3 regions of the Polaromonas sp. CG_23.6 genome follow, and region 2 is predicted to be linked to each of the others. Evidence: predicted binding sites of a transcription regulator. Region 2 holds the regulator's gene; each other region holds the start of a gene.
The links. Region 2 encodes FNR, which switches genes on or off when oxygen is low (the NO sensors DNR and NnrR bind a similar motif). Its sites were predicted from a motif close to TTGATNNNNATCAA; they were not measured.
Positions count from the first base shown of each region.

Region 1: a site for FNR is predicted at 1,217-1,230, ahead of H4V98_RS17605 (universal stress protein). Genes of this name have one in related genera too.
Region 3: a site for FNR is predicted at 2,410-2,423, ahead of H4V98_RS14880 (FeoA family protein). Genes of this name have one in related genera too.

Region 1 is NZ_JARXUY010000001.1:3,715,551-3,721,953, reverse strand. Features, by position in the region: gene aspS (aspartate--tRNA ligase) at 1-477, shown strand, start outside; gene H4V98_RS17605 (universal stress protein) at 622-1,065, opposite strand; gene H4V98_RS17600 (sensor histidine kinase) at 1,588-2,424, shown strand; gene H4V98_RS17595 (response regulator transcription factor) at 2,421-3,065, shown strand; gene H4V98_RS17590 (response regulator) at 3,212-3,637, shown strand; tRNA gene H4V98_RS17585 (tRNA-Arg) at 3,721-3,797, shown strand; gene greB (transcription elongation factor GreB) at 4,520-5,092, shown strand; gene H4V98_RS17575 (bifunctional (p)ppGpp synthetase/guanosine-3',5'-bis(diphosphate) 3'-pyrophosphohydrolase) at 5,126-6,403, opposite strand, start outside.
Region 2 is NZ_JARXUY010000001.1:869,212-875,614, forward strand. Features, by position in the region: gene ccoG (cytochrome c oxidase accessory protein CcoG) at 1-900, shown strand, start outside; gene H4V98_RS04120 (nitrogen fixation protein FixH) at 919-1,176, shown strand; gene H4V98_RS04125 (hypothetical protein) at 1,256-1,549, shown strand; gene fnr (fumarate/nitrate reduction transcriptional regulator Fnr) at 1,695-2,417, opposite strand; gene H4V98_RS04135 (hypothetical protein) at 2,655-2,873, shown strand; partial or broken gene H4V98_RS04140 (coproporphyrinogen III oxidase) at 2,794-3,636, shown strand; gene H4V98_RS04145 (sulfite exporter TauE/SafE family protein) at 3,646-4,320, shown strand; gene rocF (arginase) at 4,686-5,603, opposite strand; gene H4V98_RS04155 (ornithine cyclodeaminase) at 5,657-6,403, opposite strand, start outside.
Region 3 is NZ_JARXUY010000001.1:3,137,218-3,143,620, forward strand. Features, by position in the region: gene H4V98_RS14870 (hypothetical protein) at 1-136, opposite strand, end outside; gene H4V98_RS14875 (ferrous iron transporter B) at 138-2,027, opposite strand; gene H4V98_RS14880 (FeoA family protein) at 2,024-2,326, opposite strand; gene H4V98_RS14885 (SDR family oxidoreductase) at 2,498-3,250, opposite strand; gene H4V98_RS14890 (hypothetical protein) at 3,402-4,142, opposite strand; gene kynB (arylformamidase) at 4,313-4,996, shown strand; gene kynU (kynureninase) at 5,016-6,293, shown strand; gene kynA (tryptophan 2,3-dioxygenase) at 6,295-6,403, shown strand, end outside.

The DNA.
Region 1 (6,403 bases), 2.8 Mb from region 2:
TTTCCGATGTTTGAGTACGACGAAGACGGCAAACGCTGGAGCGCGGTGCACCATCCCTTCACGGCTCCCAAGGACGGCCATGAAGACTGGATGGACACCGACCCTGGCCGCTGCATCGCGAAGGCCTACGACATGGTGCTCAATGGCTGGGAACTGGGCGGCGGCTCGGTGCGCATTCACCGCGCCGATGTGCAGAGCAAGGTGTTCAGTGCGCTGAACATTGGCCCTGAAGAAGCGCAGTTGAAATTTGGTTTTTTGCTGGATGCCCTGCAATATGGCGCGCCACCGCACGGCGGTTTGGCCTTTGGTCTGGACCGCATCGTTACCATGATGACCGGTGCCGAGTCCATCCGCGACGTGATCGCCTTCCCGAAAACCCAGCGCGCGCAGTGCCTGCTGACCCACGCACCTAGCCCGGTCGATGAAAAGCAACTGCGCGAATTACACATTCGCCTGCGTAACCCATTGCCGCTCTGAACGCGTTCACCAGCATTAAGGCAATCAACAAAAGGGCACTCCAAGGGTGCCCTTTTTGTTTTCCGAGTTCATCTTCTGATTAGCCGGACAGCGCTTGATACAAGGCTTTTACCGAAAGCGAATTGAGGTTCTGCCAAAGTCGTCTTAGCGCAGGACCAGGACTGGTACGGTGCTGTGTGTCAGTACATGCTGAGTTTCGCTGCCCAGCAGCACCCGTTTGATGCCTTTTCGGCCATGCGACGCCATCACTACTAGGTCACACCCATGTTTTGTAGCGGCGGAAATGATGGATTCGGCGATCAGGTCAGATTGCGCCACAACCGCTTTGGCTATGACATCTTGGGCCTTGGCTTGTTCTTGTACGGCATCGACAACTGCCTGGCCCTTGTCGCTCCATTGCTTCTCGGTACGCGCAATGTCTTCAACTGAAATGGTGATGCCGCCTTCAAAATAACTTACCGGGTAGCGCGGTACGACATAAAGCGCGACCAGTTCGGCACCTATGGCTGCTGCCAGTTCAATAGCGCTGCCCACGGCGGTTTTTGAAAGATCCGAACCGTCGGTAGCGACAAGAATTCGCTTGTACATGATGACTACTCCAATTTAAATAGAAAGTTTCAGCGTAAGCGTACGCAGACTTGCTTGTCTTCATTCAAGTCAAGCGCCGTAACACCCTCAACAATCTTATACCGTGGAAAATTTCATTAAGTGCATCACGAATTTCAAGAATAAAACAAGTTTGACATACATCAAGGCAAAAACTCCCAGCTTTTTGCTATTTTATTAATAGCTGCTAGCGCTTATGCAGCCAGCGCGGCAGAAATTTTTGGTATTAAAAATAATTTATTTTCAGAAGAAATGAGTTGTATCAATTTTTTATTGCAAAAGCTAATCTGAACTGGGTAGCAAAGTCTGTAACCGCAATAACGTTTTGTAGATAACCCCTGCTATCCCACAAACTGCATTCCCATTTGCTTTAAGGTCGTCGCATGAGTAAATAAAGAGAGGTGCGTTTGCCTTTGTATTGTCAGGTGTAGCGATCAGCAATGCATTAAAAGCAGCGTACAGCCTGAAGTCATGACGGCAAGCAAAATAATTTTCGGAGTAACCATGAAAAGCCAAATGCATTTTCAGCTCGATTCAAAAAAAACTGTAAGAGTGGGCGACAAGTGGCCCGCCAGTCATCAGTTTCAGGATCAATTTCATGGACTACCACTCCTGCACAAAACGCTTCGGGTCAATATTCCTCTGATGCCAGCTGAAACCGCACAACTGTTGGAAGAACGACGTGCCTTTGCAATCGCAGCACAGGCGATCCGCGAAGAAGAAAAAGCGCGTTTGGCCCGAGAGTTACACGATGAACTCGCGCAGTCGTTGACTGCACTGAAAATGGACGCAATATGGGTTCGCGACCACGCTTCATCCGTTCCCGGGAGGGTGATCGACAAGCTGACCGAGATGGTGGAAATGCTTGACCGCACGGTGGCTGCAACGCGCAGAATGGCCGCCGACCTACGGCCGCTGATGCTCGATGATTTGGGTCTGGTGCCGGCAATTGAATGGCTTGCAAGCAGTTTCATGCAGCGCTGCGGTGTGCCCTGCACACTTTCGGTCAATGACGAACCAGCGCTTGAATTGCCTGAGCCATATGCAACGGCCGTGTTCCGGATTGTTCAGGAGTCGCTTAACAACATTGCCAAGCATGCGGCTGCCTCCCAGGTCATCGTCACGCTGGACAAGACCCTGGATACGGTACGACTGCGCGTGGAAGACGATGGCTGCGGATTTGTTTGCAAGGGTATGCGCAAGCCCCAGTCGCTTGGACTTCTGGGTCTGCGCGAGCGGGCACAACTTCTTGGTGGAAGCGTTGCCATCCGTAGTGCGCGGGGGAAAGGAACAACCGTTGAAGTAAGCATTCCCCTGCACGAGATGGGAGTTCCGCAATGATCAGAATTGTTATCGCCGATGACCATGCCGTTGTGCGAGAGGGCCTAAAACGTATTGTCACCTCAGCGGAAGACATGACCGTGGTCGGGGAAGCATCCAACGGAACGGAGGTCATGCGCCAAGTGCGGGAGTCTGATTTCGATGTCCTGGTTCTGGACTTGTCCATGCCGGGCCGAAGCGGCATGGAACTGATCAAACTGGTGCGTTGCGAAAAGCCAAAACTCCGTATTCTTGTGCTCAGCATGCACGAAGAACTGCAGTACGCCGTCCGCTCGATCAAGTCTGGTGCAAGCGGCTACCTGACCAAAGAAAGCGCGCCGACGCAACTGATGCAGGTGCTGCGAAAAATTGCCGCAGGCGGCGCCTTCATCAGTTCAGGGGTTGCCGAGCAACTGGCACTTGGCTCCATGCTGGGGTCATCCTCTGCAGCGCATGAAAGGCTGACGGACCGGGAGTTTGAGGTATTCCGTTTGATTGCCATCGGCATGTCGGTCACCGACATCGCGGGACGGCTGAACCTTTCGGCTAAAACCATTAGCACGCACAAAGCCAATCTCATGCAAAAGATGAATTTGCAAAACCAGAGTGAACTGATTCGTTACGCCATCAAGCATGGTGTGACCGAGCCGCTGGAGCCATGAATCAATTTAAAGATGTTTTTCGTTCATTAATGGTGTTGATAAAAACTATTGCCTGACGCTCGACCTGTAGGATTGGCTGAACGGTAGTGGGCGTCTATCTCTTGACGTGTCCGGAATTTTCCGATGCTGCTTTTCAGGCAACGCGTATGGCGCGCGCCGTAAAAGTACCGCAAAGTAGTGCGATGGGTTCAGAAAATGCAGCATTAAGAATTTTTATTGCAGACGATTCGCTTCTTGTACGTGAGCGCGTAGCGTCGATGCTTGGAGCCAGCGCCATGGTCATCGTCGGTCAGGCTGAAACGCCCCAGGATTCAATAGACGGCATTCTTGCCGTTTATCCTGACGTGGTAGTGCTGGACGTTCAGCTCGAAGGGGGCTCTGGCCTGCAGGTCTTGCGGGCAGTTCGTCACGCCGCGCCTGACATTGCCTTTGTGATCTTTAGCAACAATTCGGACCTTGTTTACCGGAAGTGCTATCTGGGAGCCGGTGCCGAGGACTTCCTGGACAAGACCTACCAATTCGGGGAACTCGTTAACGCAGTGTTTAACGCCGCGCAAAATGCAGAGTGTTGAGATGTTTCAGCATCAGCTGAAATTTACTTTCTTCTTAAACGCGATCAATCAGTGTCAATATCTACGCTATAATTTGAAGCTTGGCGGCTGTAGCTCAGTTGGATAGAGTACTTGGCTACGAACCAAGGGGTCGTGGGTTCAATTCCTGCCAGCCGCACCAAAAAATGAACGGGTTATGAAAGAAATTTCGTAACCCGTTTTCCTTTTTCCAGCCTCAATATCCTACAAGTTACTAAAAAGCCCTAGATTGCTACGACAGCTCACGGCTATTATTCAAAAAGACATCGGCCTCGTAAATTTTTAGCTTTGTATCGCTGGTGTTAACAGAGCTGGGGCCTTTGTTTGAACAGTCAAACGGTTTTGATGGGTGCAGTCTGTTCTGGGTGACTATCCTGTTAGCTTGAGGTCCCGCAGGGATTCCAAGTAAACCGTCATCGCATTGAGGCAGACTGCCCGAAAAAGGGCAGTCCAAGCGCAACTCATCTATGCGGTGCATGCGTTTAATGTCATCTTTACTTGCTGGTCGAGTCTTTCAGCAACGCACACTTCGACTGATTTTGAGCAACTTGGCTTGTGCATGACAGGCAGAACATAGGCGAATGGCGATCGTTTTTTGCTCAGCAATCCTGCCTTGCCGAGCGCGCCATGCAAAAAATCTTTACCCAAGATGAGCTATTTCAATAATTGGTCTGGAACTGTTCAGTTTTGCAAGACCATCTTTGTCGCAGGCATCTATTCAAACGCAGCGAATTCCGTATGTGAGTGAGAAATTTCAGTGCGCTGCTTTGTAATATTGGTGTAGCGGTAACAAAAGTTTCAGATTTTTATTCGGATTGTTTGAGCCTTTAAAAATGCCTAAGTGAATGCTATTCTGCTTACTGCATGAATAAAGCCTTCACCAAAGAAACCGATGCTGACGATGAAGATGCACTTCCCATGCCCCGTCCGCTGTCAAGCGGCAAGAACTACATCACCCCTGAGGGCTATGAGCGCCTGCGGCTGGAATTACATGATCTGATCGACAACGAGCGGCCCAAGATCGTCGATATCGTTCACTGGGCGGCAAGCAATGGCGACCGTTCAGAAAACGGCGATTACCTGTATGGCAAGAAGCGGCTTCGAGAAATAGACCGACGCATCCGCTTTTTGACGCAGCGGCTAGAAATTGCCGAAATCAGCGACCCTAGCATCCACTATGGTGATGATCAGGTATTTTTTGGTGCCTCGGTCACCTATATAGACGAACAGGGGCACGAAAGTACGGTGACTATTCTGGGTGTTGACGAAGCCGTTAGTACGGAGGGGCAGATCAGCTGGATTTCGCCAGTGGCACGTGCTTTGCTGAAAGCGCGGACGGGTGATGAAGTGACGCTGGTCACGCCCAAAGGAACGCGGTTACTGGAAGTGCTTAAAGTAAACTATCCCGAACCTGGCACAACGGCCCGGCATGCATGATTCTTTTAATTCTTTAAAACAAAAGCTCAACTTTTAGGTGCTGGCTTTGGATCGCTGCACCCGAATCACCGACGGGGCACGCTTGACATTGCGCATCGCTGAAGCCAAGTGAACGCGGTCGCGCACTGCCACGCTAAAACGCAGGTCCGTGGCACCATTTGCAGGCTCATGGCCCATGTCCACATGGGTAATATCCACCTCGGCGCTAGCGAGCGCGGCAGCCACCTTAGCAAGTACGCCCTTGCCGTTGGAGACTGTGACCATAAGAGTAGTTTCAAACGTTCTGGTGGGTTCATCTGACCAATCCACTGCAATGAAGCGTTCAATGTCGCGTAGCTGCAGTCGCTTGGCCACTACGCAGTCTTCGATGTGTACGAGCAACCCTTCACCGCGACCGAGATAGCCCACGATGGCATCGCCGGGAATCGGGCTACAGCACCGGGCGAACTGGACAGAACTTTTCTCGCTGCCATCAAGCACCAAGCCGCCTTGGGCAATGGATTCCTGCGGAATATAGCGTTCCCGGCTCATGAGCAAAGCATCAGGTTTCTCGCCTTTTTCAGCCAGAAAAGAAACGATGCGCTTGGCAATCATGCTTGCAATGCGTTTGCCCAGGCCGATGTCTGTCAGCAATTCGGCGCGCGAACGATTACCGGTAAACCGAAGTATTTTTTCCCAGATCGCATGATGTGCGTCGTCATCTTCCGAAAGACTCTGCCGGTCTATCCCCTCGGCTCGTAACGCTTGGGCGAGCATTTTTTCACCCAATTCCTGCGATTCCGTGATGGCCATGCTTTTGAGGTGATGGCGGATTTTTGAACGCGCCTTGCCGGTTCGGACAAATCCCAGCCAAGCGGGGTTTGGTGTAGAAACTGGCGCGGTGATGATTTCGATGACATCGCCGTTCAGCAATTCAGTACGCAGGGGAACCTGTTCGCCATTGACCTTGGCGGCAATCGCATGGTGGCCTACATCGCTGTGAATGGCATAGGCAAAGTCGACAATCGTGGCTCCGCGGGGCATTGCCATAATCTGGCTTTTCGGGGTAAAGACGTAGACCGCTTCGGGAAACAGATCGATCTTGACATGGTCCCAGAACTCGGCAGCGTCATGAGTTTCGTTCTGGATGTCCAAGAGCGACTGCAGCCACTTGGTTCCCAGGCGCTGCGATGTGTCGCTGTTCGGATCGGACGCCTTGTACAGCCAATGGGCCGCTACGCCGGCTTCGGCCACCACGTGCATCGCATCGGTGCGCATCTGGAACTCGATGTTGGTGCCAAACGGGCCGACCAGCGTTGTGTGCAATGACTG
Region 2 (6,403 bases):
GTTGGCTATTTCACGCCCATCAAGGAGCTGGGCGTCAGCTTCATCAGTGCAAGCATGGGGCCGTGGGAAACCTTTTGGGTTTTCTTTTACGGCTTTGCCACCTATGGCAACGCAGGGTTCATGCGTGAACAGGTTTGCAAGTACATGTGCCCGTACGCCCGCTTTCAGAGCGCCATGTTTGACAAGGACACCTTGATCGTCACCTACGACGAGGCGCGCGGCGAACCCCGGGGGGGCCGTTCCAGGAAGGCCGACCCAGCCGCCCTGAATCTGGGTTCATGCATAGACTGCACGCTGTGTGTCCAGGTCTGCCCAACCGGAATCGACATCCGCAAGGGGCTGCAATACGAATGCATCAGTTGCGCGGCGTGCATCGATGTCTGCGATACCGTGATGGACAAGATGAGCTATCCACGCGGCCTGATTCGCTACTCGACCCAGAACGCGGTGGTGCAGGGCTGGGGGAAGTCGCAGCTTGTGCTCCGCATATTCCGTCCCAGGGTGCTGGTCTACACGGCCATCTTGCTGTCCGTGACCGCCGCCATGTTCATCAGCCTGGCGCTGCGTTCTCCCTTCAAGGTCGATGTCATTCGGGACCGTGCTTCGCTGGCGCGTATTGTGAGCGGTGGAAAGATTGAAAATGTCTACCGCCTGCAGGTGATGAATGCGACCGAAACCACCCAGCAGTACCGCCTCAGCGCCAGCGGATTGCCAGGCCTGGCGCTGGCGTCAGAAGGCACATTCACCGTCGATGCAACCCAGGCACGGGGCGTCGCCGTGACTCTGCAGTTGCCGTACGAAGCCGCAAGTCCCGGCTCGCACGAGATCGATTTTGAAATCGAATCAGTCAACTCGCCGGGTCGTGTGGTCGAAAAATCAGTGTTTCTGGTACCCCGCTAATTCAACAATGGAAACATCATGAACAATGAAGATGGACAGCCCTGGTGGAAATTCGGCCATGTATGGATGGTTTTTGCACTGCCTGCCGTGGTGGTCGTCGCCTCATTCATTACCCTGTACCTGGCCATCAAGATCCCTGATCCTGTCGTTCCAAGCTACGGCCAGCAGTCAGTGCCGAGTGCCTTGAAACCGGAAGTGCCTTCCACCAACATGGCGCCAGCAATGCAGGCTCGCAACCATGCCGCCACGGGGACCCCGGCGCCTGCCGAGCCTTGAGCGATAAAGGAAATTCAAACGGGGTTCTTCAAATCACAAGCCGATTCAATCCTCCAACTGCAAGAAAGACCTGAACTCGATGTGGACTCAACGAATGATGTGGATTGCATGGCCTGCCTTCCTGCTGGCGGGCGTGATCGAAATGGTCGTGTTTGCCCTGGTCGATCCGCAAAGCCTGCATTGGTTCGGCCAGCCTTTGGCTTTGTCGCGCGAGGCGGTCTACACCCTGGCTTTTTTTGTATTCTGGGCGCTGACCATGGCGTCGAGTGCCTTGACGGCCTTGCTTGCCATGTCGCCTTTTGAAGTGAATCGCCGCGAACCAGCTTTCAAGGGGCGGGCCAAAAACGGCACCCGGAAAGTCAGGGCGCGTTAAAAACGCCTGTCATTCCATCGCCGCATCAGTCCGGCAGGTTGTTGCCGCTTATTGCGGTGCTTTCGCACGGTTTCCGGCTGTGCAGCGGATTTTCGAGGGATTGGGAAACGGAATCAGCCAGCCGCAGGCCTACCCGGTTTTGGTCTCAGCAGGGTTTGTGGTTGTTGTTGACGATCAGCTTGAGCGCTTCGGTGTCCAGGATGCGCACATGGCGCTGCTTGACTTCCACAATCTTGTCTTCGACAAATTTTGAAAAAGTCCGGCTGACCGTTTCAAGCTTCAGTCCCAGGTAGCTGCCGATTTCTTCTCGCGTCATGCGCAGCAGAAGCTCGGATTGCGAGAAGCCGCGGGCATGCAGCCGCTGGACCAGATTGAGTAAAAAAGCAGCCAGGCGTTCTTCTGCGCGCATGCTGCCAAGCAGCAACATCACGCCATGTTCACGAACGATCTCGCGGCTCATGATCTTGTGCACATGGCGCTGAAGGGAGACCACTTCCCGTGACAGCTCCTCGATGCGGTCAAACGGCATCACACATACTTCAGCGTCTTCCAGCGCAATGGCGTCACAGGTGTGGTGCTCCTTGACAATCCCGTCCAGGCCGATAATTTCGCCCGCCATCTGAAATCCGGTGACCTGGTTGCGGCCGTCTTCGGTGGTGATGCAGGTTTTGAAAAAGCCGGTGCGGATGGCAAACAGGGAGCTGAAATTTTCACCGTTGCTGTACAGGTGGGCTCCGCGTTTGACCTTGCGGCGCACGGCAACCACTTCCTCGATCCGGTCGAGTTCATCGGCTTTCAAACCCATTGGCATGCAAAGTTCACGAAGGTTGCAGTTGGAGCAGGCAACTTTTACGCTGAGAGGGGTGATGGGCTGGAGCTTGGTGTCGCTTGCGATATCCCCGCGCTTGGCCGTTCCCATGGACTCTGGTGTGACCTCGAACATGACATTCTCCTGATGTGGGTTCGTTGCCTGGTTTTAGTCAGGCTGACTGCTGACATAGGTCAAACAAACAATACGGACTTCACGATACATTGGCATTGCTTGCCCCGAAATCGCGGGTGCGCGTTTCAAGAAACCGTCACGAACGCACTGGCAATTAATTGTATGCCCATCCCCAGCCATGAACTGATTCACCGTGTCGATGCATCGGCACCCTGCTACACCACGTACCCAACGGCAGACCGCTTCGTGCAAGCGTTCACGTCCGAACAGCCGGTGCAGGCCCTTGCGCAGCGCCAGAGCGGTGCAAAAAGCGGTTCACCGCATCCAGCCTGCCGAACAGGTTTTTTCGTAGATGGCAGCGGCGCGCGTGATGGGTTTTAAGTCTATCAACATGGACCTGATTGGCGGGCTGCCGCAACAAGCGTCGCAATCGTTTGACCGCACCCTGGCGCAGCTTGTGCAGCTGCGCCCGGACTGTGTTGCGCTGTATGCCTACGACCACCTGCCCCAGCTTTTCAAGCCGCAACGGCGAATTGACGTTGCCGCGCTGCCTGACGCCAACGCCAGGATTTGCATGCAGATGCACGCTTTTTCGGCCTTTCAGGCTGCCGGTTACGTGCATATCGGCATGGGGCAGTTTGCCCTGCCCAACCATGCATTGGCAATTGCCAAGCGCCAGGGCCGTCTGCACCGCGACTTGCAGGGCTACAACTCCCGGCCTGACGCCGACCTGATTGGTCTGGGCGTTTGTGCCATTGGCAAGCTGTGCGCCAGCTACAGCCAGAACGCCAAGACCCTGGACGCGTATTACGACAACCTGCAGCAGGGACGATTGCCCGTGGCGCGGGGACTGGCGCTGTCCCGCGACGACCTGGTGCGGCGCAGCGTCATCATGGCGCTGGTGTGCCAGGGCCAGCTGGATTTCGAGTCGATTGAACTGGGCGACCTGATTGATTTCAAGCGCTATTTTTCTGCCGAGCTGGAAATGCTTGGCGGCCTGCAAGCGCAGGGCTTGGCGGAGGTCAACGACACCGGCATTCAGGTGACGGTGATGGGCTGTTACTTCTTGCGCGAGGTAGCCATGGTCTTTGACCGTTACCTTCAGGCCGACCGCACCCGGGCAAAGTTGTCCCTGATCATCTAAAACATCCTCATGCAAACTTCGCTGGCCCTGACGGCCTTACTGATGGGGCTGGCCGGCGGGCCGCACTGCATCGCCATGTGCGGCGCCGCCTGCGCCGGTATCGGCAATGCGGCCGGTGCGCGCAAGACGTCGGCCCTCTGGAGCTTTCAGGCCGGCCGGCTGGCCAGCTATTCGGCGCTCGGTGCGGTGGCTGCCGCGTCGATGCAGGGCCTGGGATGGCTGACCACCCAGACGGCGGTCATGCGCCCGGTCTGGACCTTGTTTCATGTCGCCGTGATGGTGATGGGGCTCATGCTGGTCGTGCTGGCCCGTCAGCCGGCGTGGCTCGACAGCACGGCGCGCAGCGTGTGGCGGCGGGTTCGGGCTTTCAATGCGTCCTGGGGCCGGGGCGCGCCGCTGGCCATTGGCGCACTCTGGGCCTTCATGCCCTGCGGCTTGCTGTATTCGGCGGTGCTGGTGGCGGCGCTTAGCGGCGGTCCGCTCGATGGCGCGCTGACCATGGCGCTGTTTGCGCTGGGCAGCAGCGTGTCCCTGCTGATCGGCCCCTGGCTGCTGCTGCGCCTGCACGGCGGCGGCAGCGGCGAGTGGGGGATACGTCTGGCCGGTCTGGCGCTGGCGGCCACCTCGGGCTGGGCCTTGTGGATGGGGCTGGCGCATGACACCGCGCCCTGGTGTGTGAGTTAGGCCCCCACGCTCCCCACTGCGTGTGGTTCGCTGCCCCCCAAGGGGGCCGCTGCGCCTGCGGCCCGGCGAAGCCGGTTCCGCGGCCCTTGCTGGTGGGGATGGGCGCCGCTCGTCCCTCTTTGCCAGGTTCGCTGCCCCTGATATGCGGCTGCGCTTCTGGTACGGTAAAGCGGGTTCTGTAGCTTCTGGTGGCGCCGGCTGGTTTTCAGCCTTCGGGACGTGCATGTTCTGAGCAGAAAATAAATTTTTTGTACCAAATAGATCTGTTGCGCTTGCTGCATATGCTTTAGCAGCTATAAATACCATAGCAAATGGCAATCCGTCGAGCTTTGATCGCCGCCACGGACGTGCCAGATGATGTTGCTTTATCCCCGGCGCATCAGCGTGCTTTTTCCGAACAGGCTTTCGATCAAATCCAGCGCCACTTCCGCCGTGGCATTGCGCACGTCCAGCGCCGGGTTCAGCTCCATCACGTCCAGCGACGCCATCCGGCCGGTGTCGGCAATCATTTCCATGCACAGCTGCGCCTCACGGTAGGTCGGTCCGCCCTTGACGGCGGTGCCGACGCCGGGCGCGAAGCTGGCGTCCAGAAAGTCCACGTCAAAGCTCACATGCAGGTGCGTGTTGTCGTCCATGCCCGCCAGCGCTGCTTCCATGGTGCGTTTCATGCCCATTTCGTCGATGTAGCGCATGTCGAACACCTCCAGTCCCGATGCCTGGACAAAGCGTTTTTCGCCGGCATCGACGCTGCGGATGCCGATCTGGCGAATCGCCGACGGCTCGATCGCCGGCGACTGTCCGCCAATGCCGGTCAGTTCGGCCGGTCCGTGGCCGCACAGCACCGCCACCGGCATGCCGTGGGTGTTGCCGGTCGGCGTCAAAGCGTCGGTGTTGAAGTCGGTGTGCGCGTCCAGCCACAGCACGCGCAGATTTTTTCCGGTCTGGCGGCAGTGACGCGCCACCGCGCTGATCGAGCCGATGGCCAGGCAGTGGTCGCCGCCCAGCAGCACCGGCATTTCGCCTTCGACCAGCGCCGTGTGCACCGCTTCGTGCACCGCATGGTTCCAGGCCGCGACCTCGACCAGATGGCGGTAGCCGCCCATGGGGGGTTGCCAGGGGTTGGCCGGTCCGCTGAGGTTGCCCTGGTCGGTGACGCCCAGGCCATGGCTTTCCAGCGTGCGTTGCATGCCGGCCACGCGCAAGGCTTCTGGCCCCATCGAGGCGCCGCGCGTGCCCGCGCCGACATCGGTGGGTGCGCCTATGAGTCTGATGTGCTGTGTCATGGTTGTGTCGATTCTTTGTTGTGGGGCAATGTGTTGGATGAACGACTTGCGGCTCAGTTCAAAAGCGGCTCGGCCACCGGCTTGGCATGCGCCCCGGCGCTTGGCGCCGCGCATGCACCGGAAAGGGCCGGCCTGACAAGCTGATAAAGGTCCTTCGGATCGTCCAGCCGGGGAATCAGGGGCAGGGCCCGGCCGAGCCCGAGCCGTCGGGCCTGGTCATATAGATAGCGCAAGGCCGAGAAGTCTTCAAGCGCAAAGCCGACCGAGTCAAACACCGTGACCTGCGCGGCGCTGTCGCGCCCCGTCGCCTGGCCTGCCAGTACTTGCCACAGTTCGGTGACGGCAAAGCCGGCTGGCATCTGCTGCAAATCGCCTTCCACTCGGGTTTGCGGCTCGTATTCCACGAATACTTTGGCAGCGGCCAGCACCTCCGGGTGGATTTCGGTTTTGCCGGGGCAGTCGCCCCCCACGGCGTTCAGGTGTGTGCCGGGGCGGAGCATGCCGGCGGTGATGATCGCCGCCTGCGTCTTGTCGGCAGTGAGGGTGGTCACGATGTCTGCGTCACGCACCGCCTCCAGGCTGCTGGCGCAAGCCCGCAAACGCAGGCCGGCGGTGTCCGGGTTGTCCTGCAGGTTGCGCACCAGCTTGGCGGTGGCCGCGGCATCGGTGTCGTAGAGGCGGATTTCATCAATGCCGAGCAAACGGTGAAAGGCCAGCGCCTGGAACTCGCTTTGCGCGCCATTGCCGATCAGCGCCATCACGCGGCTCTCGGGCCGGGCCAGCGCGCGCGCCGCCAGCAC
Region 3 (6,403 bases), 2.3 Mb from region 2:
CACCGCAACCGGGTTTTTCACCCAGCTTTTTTTGCAGCCGCCCCAGCCGGCGGCGCAGGCCGGCGGGCATCCAGTACCACAGCGCATAGGCAGCGGCAAAAGCCACCATGATTCCGGTAATCCATTGCTGCAGCATCTCAAACACCTCCCCATAACAACGTCAGCCGATAAGTGATCAAGCTGGCACCATAGGCCAGCCCGAACATGTAGCCCGCCATGAAAAAGGCGTACCGCCAACTGTTGGTCTCGCGCCGCACTGTGACCAGGGTCGAAATGCATTGCGGCGCAAACACATACCAGACCAGCAGCGACATGGCGGTAGCCAGCGACCAGGTCTGGGCAATCACTGGACCCAGCGCCGACGCCACGTCATTGCCCGTGGCCGACAGCGCATACACCGTGCCCAAGGCGCCGACTGCTACTTCGCGTGCAGCCAGACCCGGCACCAGCGCAATTGCAATCTGCCAGTTGAAACCGATGGGCGCAAAAATCACCTGCAGCGCATGGCCCAGGCGTCCGGCCAGGCTGTATTGGATGGCCGGGCCAACAGCACCCTCGGGCGGTGCCGGAAACGTGGACAAAAACCACAAGATCACGGTCAGTGCCAGGATGATGCCGCCAACGCGCTTTAAAAAAATCATCGCCCGTTCATGCAGACCCATGGCCAGTTGGCGCAGGCTGGGTACCCGGTAGGCGGGCAATTCCATGATCAGCGGCGTGGGCCGCGCATGGCCGCGCCAGAGATTGAACAGCGCCGCCACCGCCATGGCACTGACGATGCCGCCGACATAAAGCGCAAACATGACCAGCCCCTGCAGGTTGAAGATGCCCGCTACCGTGCGTTCAGGAATGAAGGCGCCAATCAAGAGCGCATACACCGGCAGGCGCGCCGAGCAGGTCATCAGCGGCGCAATCATGATGGTCACCAGCCGGTCGCGCCAGTGGGTAATCGTGCGCGTTGCCATCACGCCCGGAATCGCGCAGGCAAAGCTCGACAGTAGCGGAATGAAGGAGCGACCTGACAGGCCGACACTGCCCATCACGCGGTCCAGCAAAAAAGCCGCGCGCGGCAGATAGCCCGAATCCTCCAGCGCCAGGATAAAAAAGAACAGGATCAGGATCTGCGGCAAAAACACCAGCACGCCACCGGCCCCGGCCAGAATGCCATCGGCCAACAGGCTTTGCAGCACGCCTTCGGGCATGTGCGTGCGCAACAGGCCGGACAGGCCATCCATCGCCGACTTGATGGCGTCCATCGGCAGCGTGGCCCAGCTGAACACGGCCTGGAACATCAGGAACAGGATCACGCACAGCAGCAGCATGCCCCACAGCGGATGCAGCACCAGCCGGTCAATGGCGTCGTCGGCGTGCAGGCTGTCGGGCGGCGACTGCACCGCCAGCCGCATGATGCGGCGCACTTCGAGCTGGGTGTCCATGACCTGATCGAAAGTCGGGGCCTGCCAGGCGGGTACGCCATCAATTTTTCCGTTGGGCGCTGGCCAATCGTCCAGAAAGTGCAGCAGTTCATGCGCGCCATCGTGGCGCACACCCACCGTTTCAACCACCGGCATGCCCAGCTCGTGCGACAGCACGTTGCGGTCAATCACGATGCCGGCGCGGCGGGCGGCGTCGCTCATGTTCAGCGCCAGCACCATTGGCAGGCCCAGCACCCGTGCTTCCAGCACCAGGCGCAGGTTGAGTTGCAGGTTGGTTGCATCGGCGACGCACACCAGCCGGTCAGGCAAGGGCTCGCCAGGCCGCTGGCCGATGACGATGTCGCGAGTCACTGCTTCGTCGGCACTCAAGGCATTCAGGCTGTAGGCACCGGGCAGGTCGAGCACCATCACGCGGTGGCCCGACGCCGTCAGCACCTGGCCTTCCTTGCGCTCGACGGTGACGCCGGCATAGTTCGCCACCTTCTGGCGGCTACCAGTCAGCAAATTGAACAGTGCCGTCTTGCCGCAGTTGGGATTGCCCAGCAATGCCACCCGCAGTGGCTCACCCACCGCATTGACAGCGGCGGTCACGCGGCGCAGGCCGCAACAGCGGCCAGCGGGCCCACACGAATCAGCGCGGCCTCATGGCTCCGAAGGGCAAACGTCGTATGCCCCACCCTGACCGCCAGCGGATCGTTGCCCGGAAAACCACGCGCCATGACCTGCACCGGCTCGCCGGGCAGAAAACCGATTTCCAGCAGGCGCAGCAAGACTTCACGCTCCTCCTCATCGCCTGGCGGCATCAGCCTGAGCACCTGAGCGGGCAAGCGCTGCGGCCATTCATCGAGTCCGATGTCTGCCGTACCAGAGGATAAATGGGCCAGGGTCATGGTTGCCGCACTCTATTAAATGAAAATGATTCTCATTGTATAAGTAACAGATGGCATCGTGATGCCCGTCAGCCTGAATCACCTTGATGCAGATCATCCTGCCAAGCCGAAGCGCCGGCCTGATGGCGATCTGAAGCCGTCAAGGCCCTTCAGGAGAGTGCTTTGGCGGCATCAGCCCCGGCCGACAAATGGCATTTTCGTCGCCATGATGGTCATGAACTGGATGTTGGTGCTCAGCGGCAGCGCTGCCATGTGGACCACTGCATCGGCCACTTCGCTCGCGTCCATCATCGCTTCGATGGCGATCTCGCCATTCGCCTGCGGCACGCCGGTCGCCATGCGCGCCGACAACTCGGTCAGCGCATTGCCAATGTCGATCTGCCCGCAGGCGATGTTGTACTTGCGGCCGTCAAGCGAAATTGCCTTGGTCAAGCCCGTGATGGCATGCTTGGTTGACGTGTAAGGCGCCGAGTTGGGCCGGGGCGCATGCGCCGAAATCGAGCCGTTGTTGATGATGCGGCCGCCCTGCGGCAATTGATTTTTCATCATCCTGAAAGCGCCCTGCGCGCACAGGAAGGAACCGGTCAGGTTGATGTTCACAACGTTTTGCCACTGGTCGTACGTCAGGTCTTCAAAGCCGGCGCGTGGCGAATTGACGCCAGCATTGTTGAATAAAACGTCCAGGCGGCCAAATTTTTCCTTGATGGTGGAAAACAGCGCATCGACCGACTCGGGCTGGCTGACATCGGTGGCGACGGGCAGGATACGGTCGCGGCCAGCAGCCTTGGCAACCTCTTGCAGCAGCTCGATGCGGCGCCCGGCCAGCACCACGCGATAGCCTGCCGCCAGCAGCGCCAGCGCTACCGCCTTGCCGATGCCGGTTCCCGCGCCAGTCACGAGGGCCACTTTGTCGATTGAAGTCATGAAAAAACCTTTGTCTTTTATAAGTCAACGTGAAACAACGCAGCCCTGTGGCCGCACGAGCAAGGATTCTCGCCCATGCTTGTCAAAATGATGAATACGAAAAATCAGCCCATGGTGGTCGGCCAGCTGGCTATTTTTTCAGGTTGGGGGATTAATCAACGCGGCGCCAACGGCCGGAAGCCGGACACACTTCGGCCCGTGCGCCGTAAAGCCAGACTTGCTCCTCATCCAATGGCAGACATGCTGCCTTGTCGATGTCGAATTTGATCCCGAGCACGCGCGCCACGTCGGCATGCTCGATGGCAAGCTCCCAGGTCAGGAATACCTGCGTGCAGTCGAGGTCGTTCGGGAAATCGCCAATATCAAAGTCGCTGCTGTCGCGCGGAACAACCGCATGCGGCTGGCCGGTGTCGAAGATCACCAGCGTTCCCTTTGTCAGGGGAATTCGATGGCCGCTCGACGGAAAATGCAGGTCCAGGCCCTTGTCGTCGCTCAGAAAAAGATTGCAAAACGCAGCGCTGCCGTACTGCGCGCCGTCATGGTGGTAGCGTGCGCCGCGGCAGACCATCAGCGCGACGTCGCATTGGGCAAGCATGCCAGGCAACCCGATCGAGGTCGTCCAGCCGGACACCGCTTGCACGCATTGCCGGTAGTCCGGCCAGCGCGCACGGGCGCGCGGCAAAGGCAGGGACTCGACGTCACCGGGGACCAATTGCAGGCGCAGCGAGATGTCCGTGTTCCAGTCGGCCATCAGCCTGGCAGGCAGCACAGGCACATCGACCGTGCCAGACAGCACGACGCTGCTGACGCTTCGGCTGCGAAGGGCGTCGCCGCTCCAGTAATACGAAACTGGCCGGTGCTGTACCAAAGGCGATTCATAAGGGTGGCTCATCGGGACCAGTGTAGTCACGGCGACACGCCAGGTTTTTCGAATCCATCGCACGCGCACCGCCCTTCCCCGACGCTGCGCAACTGCCCGGTCTGTGGCCTTCACTGTAAATTTACAAAATAAGTTGGAAATAACCGACACCGCGGCTTTTTCTTAAATGCTACCTTTGCCGCATGACGCAACCCGCTTCCCCTCTTGCTTCCCCTTTTTCCGCCGCTGCTGCTCCCGCCAGGCGCCTGAAACTCTGGGACATCTCGCCTGCGGTGGACGCGCATTCCGACGTCTTTCCCGGCGACACCGCTTATTCGCAGCAACTGCATTTTTCGCTCGCGCCCGAGTGCCCGGTCAACGTCAACCGCATCACGCTGTCGCCGCACACCGGCGCACATGCCGATGCGCCACTGCACTACGCCAGCGGCGAAGCGGCGATTGGCGCGGTCGATCTGCAGCCTTACCTTGGGCCGTGCCGCGTCATCCATTGCCTGGACAGCGGACCGCTGATCGAGCCCGCGCACCTGGCCCACGCACTTGAAAACCTGCCCGCCCGAGTGCTGCTGCGCACATCCCGCGCCGCCAGCCAGTCCTGGGCATCGTTTAGTGCGATTGCGCCCGCCACGCTTGCGCTGCTAGCTAGTAAAAACATAGCGCTTATCGGTATTGACACGCCCAGCGTGGACCCGGCCGCCAGCCAGGACCTGCCCTGCCACCACCTGCTGCTGGCGCACGGCCTGCGGGTGCTGGAAAACCTGGTGCTCGACGACGTGCCCGAAGGCGACTACGAACTCATCGCCCTGCCCCTCAAGCTGATGCAGGCCGACGCCTCGCCGGTTCGCGCCATCCTGCGCGAACTGCCCTGAACCCTGAAAGACCGCCGACATGACGCCCACCCTGCAAGACTGCCGCGCCCTGGATGCGCAAGACCCGCTGCGCGCGCTGCGCCAGCAGTTCACGCTGCCCGAAGGCGTGATTTACCTCGATGGCAATTCGCTCGGCGTGCTGCCCACCGCCACCGCCTCCCGCGTGGCCGAGGCGGTGACGCAGGAATGGGGCCAGGGCCTGATCCGCTCCTGGAACAGCGCCGGCTGGTTCGATGCGCCGCAGCGCCTGGGCGACAAGATTGCACGGCTGGTGGGCGCCGCGCCCGGCGAGGTCGTGGCCACCGACAGCACGTCGGTCAACCTCTACAAGGTGCTGAGCGCCGCGCTCAACATCGCCCGCGAGGATGCGCCAGTCCGCACCGTGCTGGTCAGCGAACGCAGCAACTTTCCGACCGACCTCTACATCGCCGAGTCGCTGTGCCGGGAACGCGGCTTGCAACTGCGGCTGGTCGAGCCCGAGGACATGGCCGGCGCCTTGACCGCCGAAGTTGCCGTGCTGATGCTGACGCATGTCAACTACCGCACCGGCGCGATGCACGACATCGCGGCCGTGACCCAGGCCGCCCACCGAGCCGGCATCCTGGCGGTCTGGGACTTGGCGCACAGTGCCGGCGCGGTGCCGGTGGACCTGAACGGCGCGCAGGCCGACTTCGCCGTGGGCTGCAGCTACAAATACCTGAATGGCGGCCCCGGCGCACCCGCCTTTGTCTGGGCGCATTCACGGCACGCCAGCCGTTTCTGGCAGCCGCTGGCCGGCTGGTGGGGCCATGCCGCGCCCTTTGAGTTCACGCCCGACTATCGCCCGGCCCCCGGCATCACGCGCTTTTTGTGCGGCACGCAGCCAATCCTGAGCCTGGCAGCGCTCGATTGCGGGCTGGACACCGTGCTGGCGGCCGAACCATTGGGCGGCATGGCGGCGCTGCGCGCCAAGTCGCTGGCGCTGAGCGAGCTGTTCATCGCGCTGGTTGAAGCGCGCTGCGCCGGCCACGGCCTCGGGCTGGCAACGCCGCGCGACCCGGCGCAGCGCGGCTCGCAGGTCTGCCTGACGCGCCCCGAAGGCGCCTATGCCATCGTGCAGGCGCTGATTGCCCGGGGTGTGATTGGCGACTTCCGCGCGGGCGACGGCAACCGGCACCTGGACATCCTGCGCTTTGGATTGACGCCGCTGTACATCGGCTTTGAAGACGTGTGGCAGGCGGTCGAGCATTTGCGGCAGGTGCTGGAATCCGGCGAGTGGCAGCAAGCCCGGTTCAACCAGAAGCAGGCGGTGACCTGACATGACCCCAACCGCCCAACCCGCCGACATCGTTCGCGAAGAAAAAGCGCAGCTCGACTTCAGCCGGAGCATGAGCTATGGCGACTACCTGCACCTGGACGCCCTCCTCG